4 regions of the Devosia sp. 63-57 genome follow, and region 3 is predicted to be linked to each of the others. Evidence: predicted binding sites of a transcription regulator. Region 3 holds the regulator's gene; each other region holds the start of a gene.
What was found. The regulator LexA, encoded in region 3, represses DNA repair genes until DNA is damaged. The targets are predictions, from matches to a motif close to TGTTCNNNNTGTGTTCNG.

Region 1 (5,013 bases), 190 kb from region 3:
TGCGAGAGGAACAGGCATCCGGAAAGTCGCCGCTGCAGGCGATCAATGCCGGTTTCGAGCGTGCCTGGGGCACCATCATCGACTCACACCTGACGCAGCTTGTTGCCGCCGTGGTGCTCTATTTCATGGGCTCGGGCCCGATCCAGGGCTTTGCCGTCACGCTCGGCCTCGGCATCCTGACCTCGCTCTTTACCTCCTACACGGTTACCTCCTACCAGGTGAACCTCTGGTACAAGCGCGTCCGTCCCAAGAAGCTGAAGATCCAGCATTTCCGGTTCATTCCTGACGGCACCAAGATCCCGTTCATGAAAATTTCGCGGGTCGTCATCGCGCTGTCGATCATCATGACGCTGGTTTCCCTCGGCTCCGCCTTCACCAAGGGCTTCAATCTGGGCATCGACTTTGTCGGTGGCACCGCCATCGAAGTGCAGCATGTTGGCGGCCCGGCCGATGTCGGCCAGGTCCGCGAGCGGCTGAGCGGGTTGTCGCTGGGCGAAATCCAGGTGCAGGGCTTCGGAACGCCGCAAGACGTTCTTGTTCGCGTGCAGGCGCAGGAGGGCGGCCAGTCGGCTGACCAGGCTGCGGTGCAGCAGGTCCAGCAGGCCCTTGCTTCGGACAATTACGAGGTGCGCCGCGTCGAGGCGGTGAGTGGCACGGTGTCCGGCGAACTGGCCTGGACCGGAACCATCGCCGTGATCATCGCGCTCGTTTGTATCCTCATCTACATCTGGTTCCGCTTCGAATGGCAGTTCGCCCTTGCCGCGGTGACGACGACCTCGCACGACCTGATCATGACGATCGGCTTGTTCTCGTTGACTGGAATGGAGTTCAACCTCAGTTCCATCGCTGCGGTGCTGACGCTGGTCGGTATCTCGCTCAACGAAACCGTGGTGGTCTCCGACCGTATTCGTGAAAATCTGCGCAAACACCGCAAGATGCCACTGCCTGATCTGATCGATCTTTCGATCAACCAGACGATCGTGCGTACGTCCTTGACGCAGTTCACCCTGCTTCTGGCGCTGCTGCCGCTGGTGTTCTTCGGCGGCGAGGCGCTCCGCAGCTTCACCATCGCCATGACCTTCGGTTCGCTGGTGGGCATGTATTCGTCGGTCATTATCAACGGTCCCATCCTCATCAATTTCGGCCTCAAGCAGAAATCCGAAGAGGAAGAGCAGGCCCAAACTGACAAGAAGAAAAAGCCCATGGACGGCGCCTCGGTCTAGTGCCGAGCCGTCGTGTCCGTAGGGGTGCTGTCGTCTCCCCGCTGCTCGTCGCTCTCGGGTCTGAACCGAGAGCGCTTGCAATGCCAACAGCGAAAACAGAACCCTCGGGCCAGGCCAGGGGGTGACGCGCTGCGTGAGTTTGCTTACGAGGTGAAGCCAATGCAGGTTGATCCTGACCAATCCCCGTCCTTCGGCAAATTTCCCCAACAGGTGGGCATTGACGCCTATGGCAATGGCGGCTTTCGCTTTGCCGACATGTCGCACAAGGGCTCGCTGCTCTGCCTGCCGACCGGCATGATCGCCTGGCCTGTGCATTCCGCCGCCGCGTTGACGCTGGACGCGCTGCAGCCGGTTCTCGATCAGGCCGATGACATCAACGTGCTGCTGATTGGTCTCGGAACCGACATCGTCGCCATCGACCCCACCATTCGCGCTGCTTTGCGCGAGCGCGGCATTATTGTTGAAGCCACCCAGACCGGTGGCGCCATCCGCACCTATAATGTGCTGCTGGCCGAAGACCGGGCAGTGGCCGCCGCTTTGATCGCGGTCGAAAAGGCACGCTGATGCCCACCAGCCACGATTTCGCGCTGGAGGCCCTGCGTCAGTCCGACCACGACCGCTATCTTGCGGCGCTGGTGCTGCCGGCCGAGGCGCGTCCGCATGTCGCCGCCATCCTCGCCTTCGCCGCCGATGTCGCCGCCATTCGCGAGCGCGTGTCCGGTCCCCAGCCCGGCGAAATCCGGCTGCAATGGTGGAACGATGCCTTGAGCGGGCAGGGCCATGGCGAGGTCAGGCAGAACCCGCTGGCCGATGCGCTGCTCGACACCATGGCGCGCTACGGGCTGCCGGCAGGCACGCTGCAACGCCTGATCGGCGCGCGTCGGTTCGATCTTTATGACGACCCCATGCCCGACCTCGAGAGTTTCGAGGGCTATGCCGGCGAAACCGCCTCCACCCTGTTGCAGCTTACCGCCATGATCCTCAATGGCGGCGAGCCGGTGGAGCCCGGCGATGCGGCCGGCCATCTCGGCGTGGCACAGGCCATGGTCGGTCATCTGCGCGCCTTCGGTTATGTCGCGGCCCAGGGGCGCATCATGCTGCCCTGGTCCATTCTCGCCGCCAATGGCGTGCAGGAAGGCGAAGTATTCTCCGGCCTGGAGAGCGAGGGCCTGCATGCCGCCCTGAGCCAGATTGCCGAACTGGCCGAAGAGCATCTGCAGAAGGCCCGGATCGCCATTGCGGCGCTATCGCCCAAATTGCGGCCTGCCTTTGCCGGCATCGTTATTACCGAGCGGCAACTGGCCCGCTGGAAAGCGGAGGGCAGGGCCTTCATGTCGCCGCCCGACGATGCCGACTGGCGCAAGATCGCCGTCCTGTTCTGGTGGACTTTGCGCCAGCGCTGAGGCTGCTGACACATCCTGTCGGTAGCCTTGCTTATCCCGGCTTGACCGAATCCTTATCGTTCTGGTTATGTTCCTGAACCTGTCTCCAGCGGTGAGTTGACTTGCAGCATGGGGGTGGGGAGCATATCTGTGTGACTTCGCCAGCCGTCTGTCCCGCGGCGCGAGCAATTGGACCAAATATGACCGAAAAGCCGAGCCTCAACCGCGAAATCGTCGTGCGCGGTGCCCGTGAGCACAATCTCAAAGGCATCGACGTCAGATTGCCGCGCGACAGCCTGATCGTGATGACGGGGCTTTCCGGCTCGGGCAAGTCTTCGCTCGCCTTCGACACCATCTATGCCGAGGGTCAGCGCCGCTATGTGGAGTCGCTCTCTGCCTATGCGCGTCAGTTCCTCGAAATGATGCAGAAGCCTGATGTCGAGCACATCGAAGGCCTCTCGCCCGCCATTTCCATCGAACAGAAGACGACCAGCCGCAATCCGCGCTCGACCGTCGGTACTGTCACCGAGATCTACGACTATCTGCGCCTGCTTTATGCGCGCGTCGGCATTCCCTATTCGCCGGCCACCGGCCTGCCGATCGAAAGCCAGACCGTGTCGCAAATGGTGGATCGCACCCTGGGGCTGCCGGAGGGCACACGGCTCTATCTGCTGGCCCCCATCGCGCGCGGCCGCAAGGGCGAGTTCAAGAAGGAGCTGGCCGACCTGATGCGCAAGGGCTTCCAGCGCGTCAAGATCGATGGCGAATATCACGAGATCGAAGACGCTCCGGCGCTCGACAAGAAGTACAAGCATGACATTGAGGTGGTGGTCGACCGCCTCGTCGTGTCTCCCGACATTTCCGGTCGCCTCGCCGAAAGCTTCGAAACCGCGCTGAAGCTTGCCGAGGGTATCGCCCTGGTCGAATTTGCCGATGAACAGAACGAGGATGGCACGCCGCGCCAGATCACCTTCTCGGAAAAGTTCGCCTGTCCGGTCTCCGGCTTCACCATTGCTGAAATCGAACCGCGCCTGTTCTCGTTCAACAATCCTTTCGGTGCCTGCCCGATCTGCGATGGCCTGGGCACAGAGCAGAAGATCGATCCCGACCAGATCGTGCCCGATCCGACGCTCTCGCTGCGTGACGGCGCCATCCTGCCTTGGTCCAAGACCAGCGCTCCATACTACCAGCAGACCCTCTCGGCTGTGGTGAAGTATTACGGCGCTTCGACCGGCACCGCCTGGAACCAGCTGCCCTTCGACGTGCAGCACGCCGTGCTCTACGGCACCGACAAGACCAAGATCGACTTCGTCTATGACGATGGCCTGCGCCAGTACAAGACCTCAAAGGTCTTTGAAGGCGTCATCGGCAACCTTGAGCGCCGCTACAAGGAAACCGAAAGCGCCGGCATGCGCGAAGAGATCGAAAAATACATGTCGGCCAAACCCTGCGTGGCCTGCGGTGGCTATCGCCTCAAGCCGGAATCGCTCGCAGTCAAGATCGATGGTCTCCATATCGGCCAGGTCACCGAGATGTCGATCCGCAATGCCAGTACGTGGTTCAACGAGCTCTCGGCCAAGCTCAACGCCACCCAGAGCCAGATCGGCGAGCGCATCCTCAAGGAAATCCGCGAGCGGCTGAAGTTCCTCAACGACGTGGGCCTTGAATACCTGTCCATGTCGCGCAATTCCGGCACGCTCTCGGGTGGCGAAAGCCAGCGCATTCGCTTGGCCAGCCAGATCGGTTCGGGCCTCACCGGCGTGCTTTATGTGCTCGACGAGCCATCGATCGGCCTGCATCAGCGCGACAATTCCCGTCTGCTCGAAACGCTGCAGCGCCTGCGCGACCTCGGTAATACCGTCATCGTCGTCGAGCATGATGAAGATGCGATCCTCACTGCCGATTATGTGCTCGATATCGGCCCCGGCGCCGGCGTTAATGGCGGCAATATCGTTGCCGAGGGCACGCCGCAGGATATTCTCAATCACCCGGACTCGCTCACCGGCAAATATCTCTCCGGTCGCATGGGTATTCCGGTGCCGGCCGAACGGCGCGAAGGCAAGAAGGGCAAGGCGCTCTCCATCAAGGGCGCGACCGGCAACAATCTCAAGAACGTCTCGGTCGATGTGCCGCTCGGCCTGTTCGTCGCTATTACCGGCGTTTCGGGCGGTGGCAAGTCGACGCTGATGATCGACACCATGTACCAGGCCATCGCCCGCCGGCTGAACGGCGCGCGCGTCGTGCCGGCGCCACATGAATCGCTCAGCGGCCTCGAATTCCTCGACAAGGTCATCGATATCGACCAGTCGCCGATTGGCCGCACGCCGCGCTCCAATCCGGCCACCTATACCGGCGCCTTCACCCCGCTACGCGAGTGGTTTGCCGGCCTGCCGGAAGCCAAGACGCGC
Region 2 (5,013 bases), on a different contig from region 3:
GGGCGCAGGTGGGGAAGAAACGTTGGTCATGGAAATGCTTCAGGACAGTTTGCACTGTCCTACCCCGGCGGCAGGGGAAGAGCAATCATTGTTGCACAAGAACTAGGCAGCCGCTTGTTGGCCCACGGCTTGCCGATGGGAGCGCCTCAGCTTTCCCGCATGCTTCCGGTCTTTTGGCGGCGCACATGCCAGGCGAAAGCTTCCTCGATGAGGTGCGGGGTATGTCCGCCTCGCGCCACGGCCCGCTCGAAATAGTCGCGCAACTGAGGACGGTAATCTGGATGGGCGCAGTTCTCGATGATCAGCGCGGCGCGTTCGCGTGGCGCCAACTCGCGCAGGTCGGCGAGCCCGCATTCCGTGACCAGAATATCGACATCGTGTTCGGTGTGATCGACGTGGCTGACCATAGGCACAACTGACGAAATGGCGCCACTTTTCGCCAGTGACTTGGTGACGAAGATCGAGAGATAGGCATTGCGCGCGAAATCGCCGGAGCCGCCGATGCCGTTCATCATCATGGTGCCGTCCACATGCGTCGAGTTGACATTGCCATATATGTCGAATTCCAGCGCAGTATTGATGCCAATAATGCCCAGCCGCCGGATGATCTCGGGATGGTTCGAGATTTCCTGCGGTCGCAGGATCAGCTTGTCCTTATAGGCCTCGAAATTGCCGAACACCCGTTCGGCGTAGGGCGCACTCAGGGTGATCGACGACGCCGATGCAAAGCTGAGCTTGCCGGCGTCGAACAGGTCAAATGTCGAATCCTGCAGTACCTCGCTGTAGAGACGCAAATGGTGGAAGGGGCCGTCTGCGAGACCCTGCAGCACCGAGTTAGCGATCGAGCCAATGCCGGCCTGTAGTGGCTGCAGCGTCAGGTCGAGCCGGCCGCTCGCGACTTCGCTCTCGAAAAAGGCGATGAGATGACGCGCGATAGCGCCGGTCTCGACATCGGAAGGCAGCACAGAGGATGCGCTGTCGGTTTCGTTGGTGATGACAATCGCAGCGATCTTCTCGGGTGGGATCGGCACATAGGGCGTACCCACGCGGCTGTCGCAGGCCATCAGGGGGATAGGCGCACGGGTCGGGCGCTTGGAGGGGATATAAATATCGTGCAAACCATCCAGTCCCATTGGCTGCGACAGGTTGATTTCGACGATGACCTTCTTGGCCAGGATGGCAAAGCTCGCCGAATTACCGATCGAGGTGGTCGGCACCAGTCCCCCGTCTTCATTGATGGCGGCCGCTTCGACGATGGCATAGTCTATGGGCCCGAGCTGGTTGGAGCGCAGATGCTCCACTGTTTCGCTCAGGTGTTGGTCGATGAACATCACCTCGCCGCGATTGATGGCTTTGCGCAGCGTCGGGTCGGCCTGGAACGGCATGCGCCGGGCGAGCACTTTCGCCTCGGTGAGCATGCGGTCGATATCGTGACCGAGGGAGGCGCCGGTAATCAGGGTGATCTTGAACGGATCGGCCTTGGCCCGGTCTGCCATCGCGACGGGAACGGCCTTGGCATCGCCGGCCTTGGTGAAGCCGCTCATGCCAATCACCATGCCATCCTTGATCAGTGCCGCCGCTTCATCGGCGGAGACGATGCGATCGAGAAGCGCTTTGTTGCGGATGCGGGCGGAGAGGTCGGCAGGGGTCATCGCAAACTCTGAATTAAAACGTCACGACTCCTCCTTGCCACGACTGTGTGGCAGCGCCTTGATCCCGGTCAAGCTCAACATTGTTGACACAGAAGTCGTGAGAACATAAAGTGAACAAAATGCATAGGCACGGTTTTCTGGGAACGGGGAAGGGCGCGCCATGTCGTGTCCGGGCCTGTTGAGAACCGCAGAATTGGACAGACTGACTTGCCTCGGAAAAGCTATGGTGCGGTCGAAGGGCAGGGCCGTGCACTGACGGCTATAGTCCTGCCCAATGGATCGAAAGCGTCCCGCGACAGGGCAGACCGGGACTGAATTGGAAGGAAGTGCGCCATGGCTGGCAGCGTGAACAAGGTCATTCTGGTGGGCAATCTGGGCAATGACCCGGAAGTCCGGAACCTGCCCAATGGCGGCAAAGTGGTTAATCTCAGTATCGCCACATCTGAAAGCTGGAAGGACCGCAATACCGGCGAGCGCCGCGAAAAGACCGAGTGGCACCGCGTGGTGATCTTCTCCGAAGGCTTGGTCCGTGTGGCCGAAAGCTACCTGCGCAAGGGCAGCAAGGTCTATATCGAGGGCCAGTTGCAGACCCGCAAATGGCAGGACCAGTCCGGCCAGGACAAGTACTCCACCGAAGTGGTGCTGCAGGGCTTCAACTCCAACCTGACGCTGCTCGATGGCCGCGGTGATGGCGCTGGAGCCGGCGAGGGCGGCGGTGGCTACCGCAGCAATGACGATGGCGGCTTCCGTGGCGTCAGCGATCGTGGCGGCAACGGTGGTGGCGGCGGCGGGCGTCGTCCGTCCTCCAACGCTCCAGCCTTCGAGCCCGGCGGCATGGATGACGACATTCCGTTCTAAGCGAACACAACAAAAAGGGCGGCCTCGGAGCCGCCCTTGTCATTCCATGGCTTTGCCCAAGGCTCGCCGATATCAGCGGCTGAACGGCACTTCGGCGCGCAGGCTGTCGCCGGATTCAACATAGACGACGTCGAAGGACACCTTGATGGCGTCGGCGCTGAGATGGATCTGCGCCGAAATATTGAGGTCCTTGCCGGCCTCGTCCTTGTTGCGTTCGCGCAGGTTGAAGGTCAGGCCGCCGCCCCGCTTCTGACCGACCGCGATACCGCTGAACGAGGCGTTCGAGGTCATTGCGGCTTCGAACCGCTTGTTGGCATCCACATAGGCCAGCGTACCGGCCACCGACAGATTGCTGCCGGCCAAAGTGCAGCGGCCATTATAGTTGACCTTGTCCTGGTTGCCCTGGCTCAGCGTCAACCGGCAGACCACGGTCTCCTGGTTGGCGCCGACCAGTACGCCACGGCCGCGCCACTCACCGATATAGGACTTGAGAAGCGCCACGTCGGCCGGCGCGGCGATAGCCGGACCAGCAGCGCCTGCCGTCGCCACCACCGCAGCCAGGGCGGCGGCTCGGGTCAGGTGTCCAAGTTTCGTCATGCTACAAAACCCTCCAGGATTCAAAAACCGGCCCCCCGGCAAAATCTCAGACCTTCTAGATAACAATAAATCGCGGATTCGGCGCGACGTTTTCATGCGGCGCCGAACTGGTGGAAACAAGCGCCACCTCAAACGGGCCGCGGTTCCCGCGCTTCGCCATCGGTGCCGCCATCGCCGGTGATTGTGTCGCCGGTAGGATCATCGGGCGTGGCCTCGTGGTCGGCGGTACGCACCCTGATTTTTCCGAGCGGCTGGAAGAACTTGCCACCCGCCATCAGCAGAGCGGGTAGGATGAACAGGTCCCCCAACACCGCCAGCGCCAGCGTAATCACGAACAGCGAGCCAAACAGCGCTACCTGCGGGAGCTCGGCGAACACCAGAATGGCCGTGCCGGCGCAGAGGATGATCGTCGTCGCCACGATAGCGCCGCCGATGCGCAGCAGCGTGTGCTTGACTGCATCCTCATGGCTACGCTTTTCCTCTCGTCGCCCGTGGAGATAGTGCGACAGGAAGTGGACTGTGTCGTCCACGGCAATGCCAAAGGCGATGGTCAGCGCGATCACCGTGGTCAGTTGCAGGCCGGAGCCTGACCACCACAGCCAGGCCTCGGTGCCTAGGATCGGGAAGAGGTTCGGGATGGCCGACGCCGCCGCGACGCGGAACGATTGGAAAGCAAAGCCGATCAGCGCCAGATTTACCAGCACGCTGACTGTAAGGTCACCCTGCAGGCCGCGCACGATATCGTCGGTTGCGAAGGTCGTGAGGATGTTAAATCCGCCCAGTTCGGCCTCCGGGATGCCCGAGGCATGCAGTTCCGCCTCCACCCGTGTCACCAGCGCCTTGAGATCGTTGCTGGCGATGACGGTGGGCATGAAGCCGGTGACCAGTGCCTGCGAGCCGTCTTCGGTGACAAAGCGTTTCCGCATGAATGGGCCGACAGCATTCAGCACCTCTTCGCGGGTGAAACCGGTATCGGTGTAATTGGTCATGCTCGCCGCCGAGATGACCTTGTTCTGGCCGAGTTCCTTTTCCAGAATCTGGTGCACGACGCGAATGCGCTGGTAGTCGACCTCGCCGATATTGGGATCGTGCTCGATCAGCGGCACACGCACATACAGCGGCGCCACGCCGCCGACGCCTTCGTCGATGCTTTCGGCAGCAGTCAGCGCCGTCGACCCCTTGGCGACGAAATCCTCGAATGAAAAGCGCGGTTGAATCAGGAAATAGGGGATGAGCAACAGGCCCGTGGCGACAATCGCCGCGATTGCGATGGGGCGCCCGAAGCGCTTGGCCAAAAACCAGCTGACCGGCAGTGGCGCGGTCAAGACAAGGCTGGTCTTGGGCGGCGCCCTGAAGCCCAGGCGCAGCGCCAATTTGAGCAGGAGCGGCTGGAAGGTCATGGTGCAAGCAAACAACAGGAACGATCCCATGGCGCCGGCCATGGAAAATTCGCGCACACCCTGGCCTGGCGTCAGCGATAGCGAGGCGAAGCTGACAATAGACACCAGCATGGTAAGGGCGGTAGCCGGCCCCACCAGCTTGATGGTGGCATCGACAGCCTTGTTCGGCTCCATGCCGTCCCGCCAATAGGCCAGCCAGTTGAAGGTGAAAAACATCGACTCCGCAAAGGAGATGACGAGTACGAGCGTGGTGACGATGATGGTGAGGAAGGAGAATGATCCGAAGAAAAGCAGGATCATGCCCATAGACCACATCACCGCCAGGAACGGTGTCGCGGCCACGATGAGCGCGCCGAAGAGCGACCGCAGCGCCACCAGCGCGATGATAGATCCCAAGGCGAAACCGTAGACCGTGAACTTGACCTGGTCGTCCACCGCCGCGTTGAGCATTTCGGTGGTCCATACCGGCGGACCGGTAATGTCGATGGTGAGATCTTCGCTTTGAT
Region 3 (5,013 bases):
GGATCGACGATCCGTCGCTCGAGATCGACGAGCATACGCTGCTGTTCATGCGCGGCGCAGGCCCGATCGGCTATCCGGGCGCGGCGGAAGTGGTGAACATGCGGCCGCCCGATTACCTGATCAAGAAGGGGATTTCGTCGCTGGCCTGTATCGGCGACGGACGCCAGTCGGGCACGTCGGGCTCGCCCTCCATCCTCAATGCCTCGCCGGAAGCGGCGGCGGGCGGCAATCTTGCCATTCTCCGCACCGGTGACCGGGTGCGCATCGACCTCAACAAGGGCGAGGCCGATATCCTGATCTCTGCCGAGGAGATCGCGACCCGTCGCGCGGCGCTGGAGTCGGATGGCGGCTACAAGTTCCCCAAGCACCAGACGCCGTGGCAGGAAATCCAGCGCGGCCTGGTCGGCCAGCTTGGCGACGGCGCCATCCTGCGCGGCGCCGACAAGTATCAGCGCATCGCCCAGAACGAAGGCCTGCCGCGCGACAATCACTGATCGCTGCAATATGAATTGAGAAAGGCCCGCCAGCTTGGCGGGCCTTTTTATTGGGCACTTCACGTTCGGGTTGATGCGGCTTTATTGCGGGCTCTCATTTGAGAGGAGAGCATGTGCGTTTGAGCGTGCTGCGCACCCCCACCCGGCCTCCCCCTGAAGGAGGGGGAGGAGCTGCATCGCGTTTGGGTTAGATTTTGTAATTAGGCGGGCTCACGGCTGAGATGTTCGTGCACGATATGCCAGCCGTTAGCCTTGCGCCGGAGGACAGTAGTGCCGCGTCCGCCGCCTTCGGTGGGGACGCCATCGATCTCTGCCCGCCAGCGGAACTTGTAGATGCAGGCGGCCGCATCATCGCCAGAAGCCAGCCAGGTCAGATCTTCGAGCCAATAGGTTTCATTGCGCAATCGGTCCCAAGTCGACACGAAGGCGGCGCGAATAGCGGCGATGCCATGATGGGAGCCGGAGCTGAACCAGAACACAGCGTCGGGATCGATCAGCTCCAGCATCAGGTCGAAGTCGTGGGCATTTATGCGCTCGGCATAAGCATCCATGACCGCTTGGGCGGTCGCGAAAGCCAAGTCAGTACTTTCTCAGCAGGCCCACCAGGCGCCCCTGGACCTTGACGCGGTCGGGCGGGAAGATGCGGGTTTCGTAGGCGGGGTTGGCGGCTTCCAGAGCCACCGTATTGCCCTTGCGGCGCAGGCGCTTGAGGGTGGCTTCCTCGTCATCGACCAGGGCGACGATGATCTCGCCGGTGGAAGCGACGTCCTGCTTCTTGATGAGCACGGTATCGCCATCGAAAATGCCGGCATCGATCATGGAATCGCCACGCACTTCGAGTGCATAATGTTCGCCGGGCCCGAGCATTTCGGGGGGCACGGCAATGGTGTGGGAATGGGACTGGATCGCCTCGATCGGGGTGCCCGCAGCAATGCGGCCCATCACCGGGATGGAGACGGGGCGGGCATAATCGTCGGCCATGCCGGCGCTGACACGGGCCGGAGGGGTGGCAACCTTGCCCAGATTGCCCTCGATGACGGACGGCTCGAAGCGCGCCTTGCGGCCGCCAAGCGAAGGGTTCATCGAATCGGGGAGTTTTACGACTTCCAGCGCGCGTGCCCGGTTGGGCAGGCGGCGGATGAAACCGCGCTCCTCAAGCGCGGTGATCAGGCGATGGATACCGGATTTGGAGGCGAGGTCGAGCGCATCCTTCATCTCGTCGAATGAAGGCGGAATGCCGCTTTCCTTCATCCTTTCATGGATGAACATCAGCAATTCGTGTTGTTTGCGCGTCAGCATTGGCCCCACACCCAGAATCGGAACATAGACGGAACGACTATAGGTGTTCCATTTATGTTCTGCAATAGTGCCGACATTACTTGCACGTCGCTGCGGCCGGGGTTATGCGAACGGCCGATCTGACAGGTTTGGAGTGGCCAAGTGAGCCGGAAGGAATTCGACGCGTCGCGCATGCGGCGGATCAAGCGGGCTGCGGCGCGCTACGGGCTGACAGTGCTGACCTCGGAAAAGATGAAGGTGCTTGGCCACCCGGGCGGCCACGCCATTCGCCATGACGAGAGTTTCAAAATAGTCTTCGGAGATAGTCCCAAGCCGTTTTCGGCAACGCTCGACGAGGTGGAAGCCTATGTCGATGCCCTGGAAGCTGGCGAAGAGTAAGCGGACCTGACCTGTTCGGCAAGCCGAACTCTGCGCTGGATCGGTGCAATCCGTTATTTAAACGGTAACAGGAATCGCCGCACAGTGTGGGTGTAGGCTCACTGTGGAGGCGCGTTATTGTGTTTACCCTGATCAACGCTGACGCCGACGAAGACGACGCCGAAATCACCGATCCCCAGGAAATCGCGGAGCTTTTTGCTGCCATTGCGGCCGTGGCCATCGAGGCCATCGGACCGGGGCAGGCCCGCGAGCTCTTTGAGGCCGTGGTTGAGCAGGAGGGCCGCGATCCCAATTAGCGCAAGTCTTTCCTCCTCTATGCTGGCGCCATAGCAGCGCTCGCGCTGGTCCGATAAGGCCAGCCTGCCCAAGACTTGACGGGACGCGCGACCTCATCGCAGGAGTGCGTTCCGCATATGAACAACGGGCCTTGGGCATGGAGAGGGTAACCACTGGCAGCGGGCAGGCGCCGCGCATCGTGCCGCTCGGCGATAGTGCCGTTTTGGTGCGGTTCGGGTCCGATCTGGACGAGGCCGCAAATCGCAATGCGCTGGCTTTGGCGGCAGAACTTCTGCGGCTACCTATCACGGGCGTGCTGGAGATTGTGCCGAGCCTCGTCTCGGTGCTGGTGCGCTACGATCCACAAGCGATCGATGGCTGGCGGTTGGCTGGCGAGATCGGCTTGCGGCTCACCCATCGGCCTTGTGATCTCGACACCAAGACGCATCGGATCGGCGTGCTGTTCGATGGGCCGGACCTTGCCGAGGTCGCCGAGGCCTTGGGCTTGTCGGTTGCCGATTTCATCAACAGACATAATGAACAGGCGCTGCGGGTGCTGACCACCGGGTTTGCGCCGGGTTTCGTCTATTGCGGCTTTCATGCGCCCGAGCTGGTCGTGCCAAGGCGCACGGCCGTGCGGCCCAAGGTGGCGGTGGGGTCGGTGCTGTTTGCTGCGGGGCAGACGGCGATCGCCGCTACGGAAATTCCGACCGGCTGGCATGTGATCGGGCATACCGGTTTCAGAAATTTCGAACCCGAGCGCGATCCGCCGACGCGGCTGCGGGCCGGGGACATGGTGGTGTTCGAGGCCGCGCCATGAGGAGCGTGCTTCGGATATTGCGGGCCGGGCCGCTGACCACAATTCAGGACAATGGCCGCTTCGGCATGTTGGCGCATGGGGTGAGCGCTTCGGGACCAATGGATCGGGAAGCATTTTGGCGCGCGGGCCTGCGGGCCGGGGCCAGCGGAGATGGCGGGCTGGAATTCACCCGAGCCGGACTGGATATCGAGGTGGCCGAGGGCCAGGCAGTGCTGGGCTGGGATGGCGGTGCGTTTGGCGTGGCCGTGAATGGCGTGGCGCAGGACTGGCCGGGCGGCGCCTGGCTCGGAGCGGGCGACCGCGTGTCGATTACGCCGGGGGCGGCGGGGAATTACGGCTATCTGCGGTTCGGCGCGATGCTGGATTTGCCAATGGTGCTGGGCAGCCAGTCGACCAGCACGCGAGCACGGCTGGGCGGGCTTGAGGGCAGGGCGCTGGTGGCGGGGGACGTGCTCGGCCTGATTGGCGAGGGCAGGGCGCCGGTTCTGCCCGCGACGCCCATGGATGAGGATGGCCCGATCCGCTTCATCTGGGGCATTCACGCCGAGCGGTTTTCGTCGGCGGTGCGGAACAGGTTCGTGGGGGCGGGCTTTGTGGTCAGTCCGACGCTCGACCGTATGGGTGTGCGCCTGCTGGACAAGGGTGAGGTGTTCGGCGGCGAAAGCATCCTGTCGCTGATTTCGGATCCGATCCTGCCGGGTGATATCCAGATCCTCGGCGACGGCACGCCTGTGGTGCTGATGGTCGACCATCAGCCGACCGGGGGTTATCCGCGCATCGGCACGATAATCAGCGTCGATCTCGGGCGGTTTGCGCAATTGCGGCCGGGCAGCCCCGTTGCCTTTGTCCCGGTCAGCGTCGATCATGCGCAGCGTCTGTTGCGGGGATGTCGGGGATGACCAGGATCGATCTCAATGCCGATATCGGCGAGGGCATGGGCACCGATGAGGACCTGCTGGAAATCGTGTCCAGCGCCTCCATCGCCTGTGGCGGGCATGCCGGCGATGCGCCGACGATCCGGCGGCTTTTGAAACTGTGCCGGGCGCGCGGGGTGCGGGCCGGCGCGCATCCGGGTTATGCCGATCCCAAGCGGTTCGGGCGCTTCCGGCTGGTGATGCCGCTCGAGCAATTGCTGGGGCAGATTCGCGACCAGATGTTCCTCATTCGCCATATCGCGGACGAGGTCGAGGTGCCGTTGGGCTATGTGAAGCTGCATGGCGCGCTGGCCAACCAGACGGCGGAGGAACTGGCATTTGCGGTAGGGGTGTTCGCCACCATCCAGGGCATGGATTCGCGTATTGCGGTGCTGGCACTGGACAATAGCGAGCAGGTGCGAGCGGCCAAGGCGGTGGGCATGCCGCTCATTCGCGAGGCCTATGCGGATCGCGCCTATACGGCCGAGGGGCTGTTGGTGCCGCGCAGTCAGGAGGGCGCGGTGATCCATGATAGCGGACAGGTGATCGAGCGCTGCCTGCGGCTGGCGCGGGAGGGGGAAATCGCGGCGATCGATGGCACCGTACTGAAATCGGAAGCGCGCTCGATTTGCCTGCATGGCGACACGCCGGGCGCGGTGGAGCTGGCGCGCGATGTGCGCGATGCGCTGGAGGCGGAGGGTGTCGAGATCGGGGCGCTGGCGCCGGAGGTGGAGGAACCGCCGGTGCTGTAGGGGCGCGCGCTCTGTTAAGTCACGTTGTGGTTGATGTGGCTGCAGCGCCTTCTCCTCCTGGAGCCATCGCACTTGCACAC
Region 4 (5,013 bases), 370 kb from region 3:
TAGGGCTTGTTGCCCTCGACGCCATGGGTGGCGGTCCCGATGTCGTGGACATAGAGAATATCCACCCGGTCGAGCCCAAGACGCTGCAGGCTGTCCTCATGCGAGCGCATGATGCCGTCATAGCTATAGTCATAGACCTGGTCGAACGGCAGCGGATCGACCCAAAGACCCTTGTCCTGCCGCGCCGGATCGACCGGCTTCAACAGTCGCCCGACCTTGGTAGAGATCACAGGCCGATTGGCCGCCCGACGCAGCACGTCGCCGGTCAGATGTTCGGAACGCCCCAGGCCATATTGCGGCGCTGTATCGACATAGGTGAGACCCTTGTCGAGCGCGTGCTGCAGCGTGGCGCGGCCCTGTGCGTCCGGGACCGCGGTAAAAATACCGGCCAGCGATGCGGCCCCCAGCCCCAGTGTCGTGACCTCGAGCGCGGTCTGGCCGATGCGGCGCTTTTCAAGGGGGCTCGTGGTCATGATCGGTCTCCGGAGGGGTGCTGACTAACTGACATGTTAGTTGCCTTGAGTAAAGCGCGAGCCGACTTTCCGGCCACCCTTCAGCCCTCGCGCACACAAAAAAATCGCCGGACCAGGTCCGGCGATTTCGATCATGGTCGTGGTGCCTGGCTCAGTAGAGCCCGGTCACCACCACCTTCTCTTCCGCCTCGATGCGCACCGGATTGCGCAGCGGCAGGCCGAATTGGCTTTCGGTGATTTCGAACGTGTCGTTGGGCTGGGTGGAAATTCCATCGGCAAAGCTCAGCGTCGCCGTGCCGAACATATGCACATGCACATCGCCCGGCTGGCGGAACAGCTCATATTTGAAGTGGTGATATTCGAGATTGGCGATGGTGTGGCTCATATTGTCCTCGCCCGAGAGGAACGGCTTTTCCCACAAAACCGCGCCATCGCGCAGGATGCGCGAGGTGCCCTCGATATGGGCCGGCAGGTCGCCGACGCGCAGTTCCGGCCCGAACGAGCAGGCGCGCAGCTTGGAATGGGCCAGATACAGATAGTTGATCCGCTCGGTGACGTGGTCGGAAAATTCGTTGGCCAGGGCAAAGCCCAGCCGGCGCGGCTGGCCATGCTGGTCGATGATATAGATGCCGGCGATCTCCGGCTCTTCGCCGGCGTCGAGCGCGAAAGACGGGGAGGGGATGGCCTCGCCGGGCTTGGCGACGATATGGCCATTGCCCTTGTAGAACCATTCCGGCTGCACGCCGGTTTCGCCCGCGGCCGGCTTGCCGTTTTCCAGCCCCATGCGGAACATCTTCATGCTGTCGGTCAGCTCGTCGGCGGGCTTAGTGCCATTGGCCTTGTGCATGGCGTCGCGCGTCGCGGCGGAACCGAGATGGGTGAGGCCGGTGCCGGTCACATGCAGATGGGTGGCGTCGGGGTGGTCGATCGGCGACAGCAGCCTTCCCTCGGCCAGCAAGGCAGCCTTGTCGATCACGGCGCCGAGACCCTTGGCGTCGACCACGGCAGCAAGGCCGCTGCCGGCATTGAGCGCGGCCTGTGCCAGTTCATAGACGCTGGCAACGCCGGTGACGGTCTGGGTCTGGCCATTGCGGGTGACGCCGACGGCGCGGTTTCCCTTGTCGTCGACAAATTGGATCAGATGCATGGGGGCGGTCCTTGGCTTGCTGGGCCATTGTTCACGGCGTGTGGCCGCATAAAACGCATCCCATGCCCGCCTGTCCAGATAAAAATCATACTTTTGCGCCGCCACTGCCGCCCCCGACAGAATCGGGCTATCCCTGCACCTCCTGGCGAGCCTGCCGGTTTTCTCTGTGTTCTCATTTTGTGCCTTGACTTGGCTGAAACAAAATGAGAACAAACAAAGCACGAATTGAGCTTTGGTCCTCTCGTTGCGTGACCTTCGAGAGCGTGAAATAAGGAGACAGCATCATGGCAGCTTCGCCGCTTCGCGTCGTTGAGGGTGGATCGATGGACAAGGACAAGGCTCTTGCGGCCGCGCTGAGCCAGATCGAGCGGAATTTCGGCAAGGGCTCGATCATGCGCCTGGGCGAAAACTCCGCTATTGAGGTGGAGTCGATTTCGACAGGCTCGCTGGGTCTCGATATCGCGCTCGGCATTGGCGGCCTGCCCAAGGGGCGTATCGTCGAGATTTTTGGGCCTGAATCGTCGGGCAAGACCACGCTGGCGCTGCATGTCATCGCCGAAGCGCAGCGCAAGGGCGGCATCTGCGCCTTTGTCGATGCCGAGCATGCGCTTGATCCGGTCTATGCCCGCAAGCTGGGCGTCAATGTCGATGATCTGCTGATCTCCCAGCCCGATGCCGGTGAGCAGGCGCTCGAAATCACCGATACGCTGGTGCGGTCCGGCGCCATCGACGTTCTGGTGGTCGACTCCGTGGCGGCTCTGACGCCCCGCGCCGAACTCGAAGGCGAAATGGGCGATGCGCTGCCCGGTCTTCAGGCCCGCCTGATGAGCCAGGCCATGCGCAAGCTGACCTCCTCGATCTCCAAGTCGAAGTGCCTCGTCATCTTCATCAACCAGATCCGCATGAAGATCGGCGTCATGTATGGCTCGCCCGAAACCACCACCGGTGGTAACGCGCTCAAGTTCTACGCCTCCGTGCGTCTCGACATCCGTCGCATTGGTGCGCTCAAGGATCGCGAAGAGATCGTGGGCAACCAGACCCGCGTGAAAGTGGTCAAGAACAAGCTGGCTCCGCCCTTCCGCCAGGTCGAATTCGACATCATGTATGGCGAAGGCATTTCCAAGACCGGCGAATTGCTCGATCTCGGCGTCAAGTCCGGTATCGTCGACAAGTCCGGTGCCTGGTTCTCCTGGGACAGCCAGCGCCTGGGGCAGGGCCGTGAAAATGCCCGCCAGTTCCTCAAGGACAATCCCGAGATTGCCAACACCATTGAGCAGGGTGTGCGCGAAAGCTCCGGCCTCTTGGGCGAAGTGCTTCTCGTCGCCGGCGGCGAAGACGATCCGGCCAGCGACGACTGATCACCTCCCGATCCCATGCATTGGCCCCCGCTTCGGCGGGGGTTTTTTGTTCTATTGGCCGAATATTCCCCGACGCTCCGCTCTGTCTTCGGGCTTGGCGCGTCTTTGCTCTCCGCTTTGCCCTCGGGCTTGACCCAAGAGCAGGTATCCGCCCAAAGCGGCCAAGTGTGCCGCCCAATATGTTTGCGAAGCTGCGCCGGCTGGCGAGACGGAATAGACGGCAAAGACGAAACTTCCCGATCTTGCCGCTGCGGCGCTGGACACGGCTCATCGCCTCACGATAAAAAGCCCCGTTTTTCCAAGAGGACGCGTCCGCGTCCGCTCGCCATGAAAGCCTGTGCATGACCAGCGTAAACGATCTCCGTTCGAGCTTTACCGGATATTTCGCCCGCAATGGCCACGAGGCCGTCGCGTCGAGCCCGCTGGTGCCGCGCAACGATCCGACGCTGATGTTCACCAATGCCGGCATGGTGCAGTTCAAGAACGTCTTTACCGGGATGGAAAAGCGGCCCTATTCGACTGCGACGACGGCGCAGAAATGCGTGCGTGCCGGTGGCAAGCACAACGATCTCGACAATGTCGGTTTCACCGCCCGTCACCACACCTTCTTCGAGATGCTGGGCAATTTCTCCTTCGGCGATTATTTCAAGGACCGCGCCATCGAACTGGCCTGGAACCTGCTGACCAAGGATTGGGGCCTGCCCAAGGACAAGCTCATGGTCACCGTCTATCAGGACGATGACGAGGCCATGGCGCTGTGGAAGAAGATCGCCGGTCTCTCGGAAGACCGCATCGTGCGCCTGGGCGCAAAGTCCAATTTCTGGCAGATGGGCGATACCGGCCCCTGCGGTCCGTGCTCGGAAATCTTCTACGACCATGGCGACAAGATTTGGGGTGGCCCTCCGGGTTCGCCCGATGAGGATGGCGATCGCTGGATCGAAATCTGGAACCTGGTTTTCATGCAGTTCGAGCAGCATGCCGATGGCTCGCGCACCGGCCTGCCGCGCCCCTCCATCGACACCGGCATGGGCCTCGAGCGCATTGCCGCAGTCATGCAGGGCGTGCACGACAATTACGATATCGACCTGTTCAAGGCGCTGATCTCGGCCGCTGCCAATGCCACCAATGCCGATGTCAACGGCCCGGGCAATCGCAGCCTGCGTGTCATTGCCGACCATCTGCGCTCGATGAGCTTCCTCATCGCCGAAGGCGTGCTGCCCTCCAATGAAGGCCGTGGTTATGTGCTGCGCCGCATCATGCGCCGCGCCATGCGTCATGCCACGCTTCTCGGCACCTCCGAGCCGGTCATCTACAAGCTGGTGCCGACCCTGGTGCGCGAGATGGGCCAGGCCTATCCCGAACTGTCGCGCGGCGAGGCCATGATCGCCGAAACCGTGCGCCTCGAGGAAGGCCGCTTCCTCAAGACGCTGGGCCGGGGCCTCCAGATTCTCGAAGCCGAAACCGCCGCCCTGGGCGAAGGTGATACGCTCGATGGCGCCACCGCCTTCAAGCTCTACGACACCTATGGCTTCCCCCTCGATCTGACCCAGGACGCGCTGCGCACCCGCAATATTGCTGTTGACCAGGCCGGTTTCGATGCCGCCATGGCGCAGCAAAAGGCCGAGGCGCGCAAGAACTGGGCCGGTTCGGGCGAAGCTGGCACCGACACCGTCTGGTTCGGCCTGGCCGACAAGCTCGGCCCCACCGAATTTCTCGGCTACGAGACCGAGACCGCCGAGGGCGAGATCAAGGCCCTCCTGGTCGATGGCAAAGAAGTCGACGCCATCGCGGCCGGCCAGGATGGCGTCGTTGTCGTCAACCAGACCCCGTTCTACGGCGAAAGTGGCGGCCAGGTCGGCGATAGCGGCATGATCAAGGCCGAAGGTGTCATCGCCGAGGTCACCGATACCAACAAGCACCAGGGTGTCTTCGCCCATCGCGTTACGGTCAAGGAAGGCAGCCTCAAGGTCGGCCAGCCGGTCGAACTGATCGTCGATCACGACCGCCGTTCGGCCATCCGCGCCAACCATTCGGC

Region 1: the regulator LexA is predicted to act here: its motif matches at 2,684-2,701, upstream of uvrA (excinuclease ABC subunit UvrA).
Region 2: the regulator LexA is predicted to act here: its motif matches at 1,752-1,769, upstream of ssb (single-stranded DNA-binding protein).
Region 4: the regulator LexA is predicted to act here: its motif matches at 1,815-1,832, upstream of recA (recombinase RecA).

What each region holds. Positions count from the first base shown of each region.
Region 1 is NZ_MKUY01000003.1:310,778-315,790, reverse strand. Features, by position in the region: gene secD (protein translocase subunit SecD) at 1-1,223, shown strand, start outside; gene BGO80_RS01550 (Mth938-like domain-containing protein) at 1,383-1,787, shown strand; gene BGO80_RS01545 (phytoene/squalene synthase family protein) at 1,787-2,626, shown strand; gene uvrA (excinuclease ABC subunit UvrA) at 2,806-5,013, shown strand, end outside.
Region 2 is NZ_MKUY01000005.1:2,175,516-2,180,528, forward strand. Features, by position in the region: gene BGO80_RS18705 (MFS transporter) at 1-30, opposite strand, end outside; gene scpC (succinyl-CoA:acetate CoA-transferase ScpC) at 147-1,652, opposite strand; gene ssb (single-stranded DNA-binding protein) at 1,986-2,510, shown strand; gene BGO80_RS18720 (hypothetical protein) at 2,583-3,107, opposite strand; gene BGO80_RS18725 (efflux RND transporter permease subunit) at 3,236-5,013, opposite strand, start outside.
Region 3 is NZ_MKUY01000003.1:120,229-125,241, reverse strand. Features, by position in the region: gene BGO80_RS00620 (IlvD/Edd family dehydratase) at 1-494, shown strand, start outside; gene BGO80_RS00615 (YybH family protein) at 695-1,072, opposite strand; gene lexA (transcriptional repressor LexA) at 1,074-1,793, opposite strand; gene BGO80_RS00605 (hypothetical protein) at 1,935-2,171, shown strand; gene BGO80_RS00600 (hypothetical protein) at 2,291-2,467, shown strand; gene BGO80_RS00595 (5-oxoprolinase subunit B family protein) at 2,605-3,267, shown strand; gene BGO80_RS00590 (5-oxoprolinase subunit C family protein) at 3,264-4,166, shown strand; gene BGO80_RS00585 (LamB/YcsF family protein) at 4,163-4,933, shown strand.
Region 4 is NZ_MKUY01000003.1:488,984-493,996, reverse strand. Features, by position in the region: gene BGO80_RS02570 (aldo/keto reductase) at 1-473, opposite strand, end outside; gene araD1 (AraD1 family protein) at 625-1,620, opposite strand; gene recA (recombinase RecA) at 1,905-2,978, shown strand; gene alaS (alanine--tRNA ligase) at 3,320-5,013, shown strand, end outside.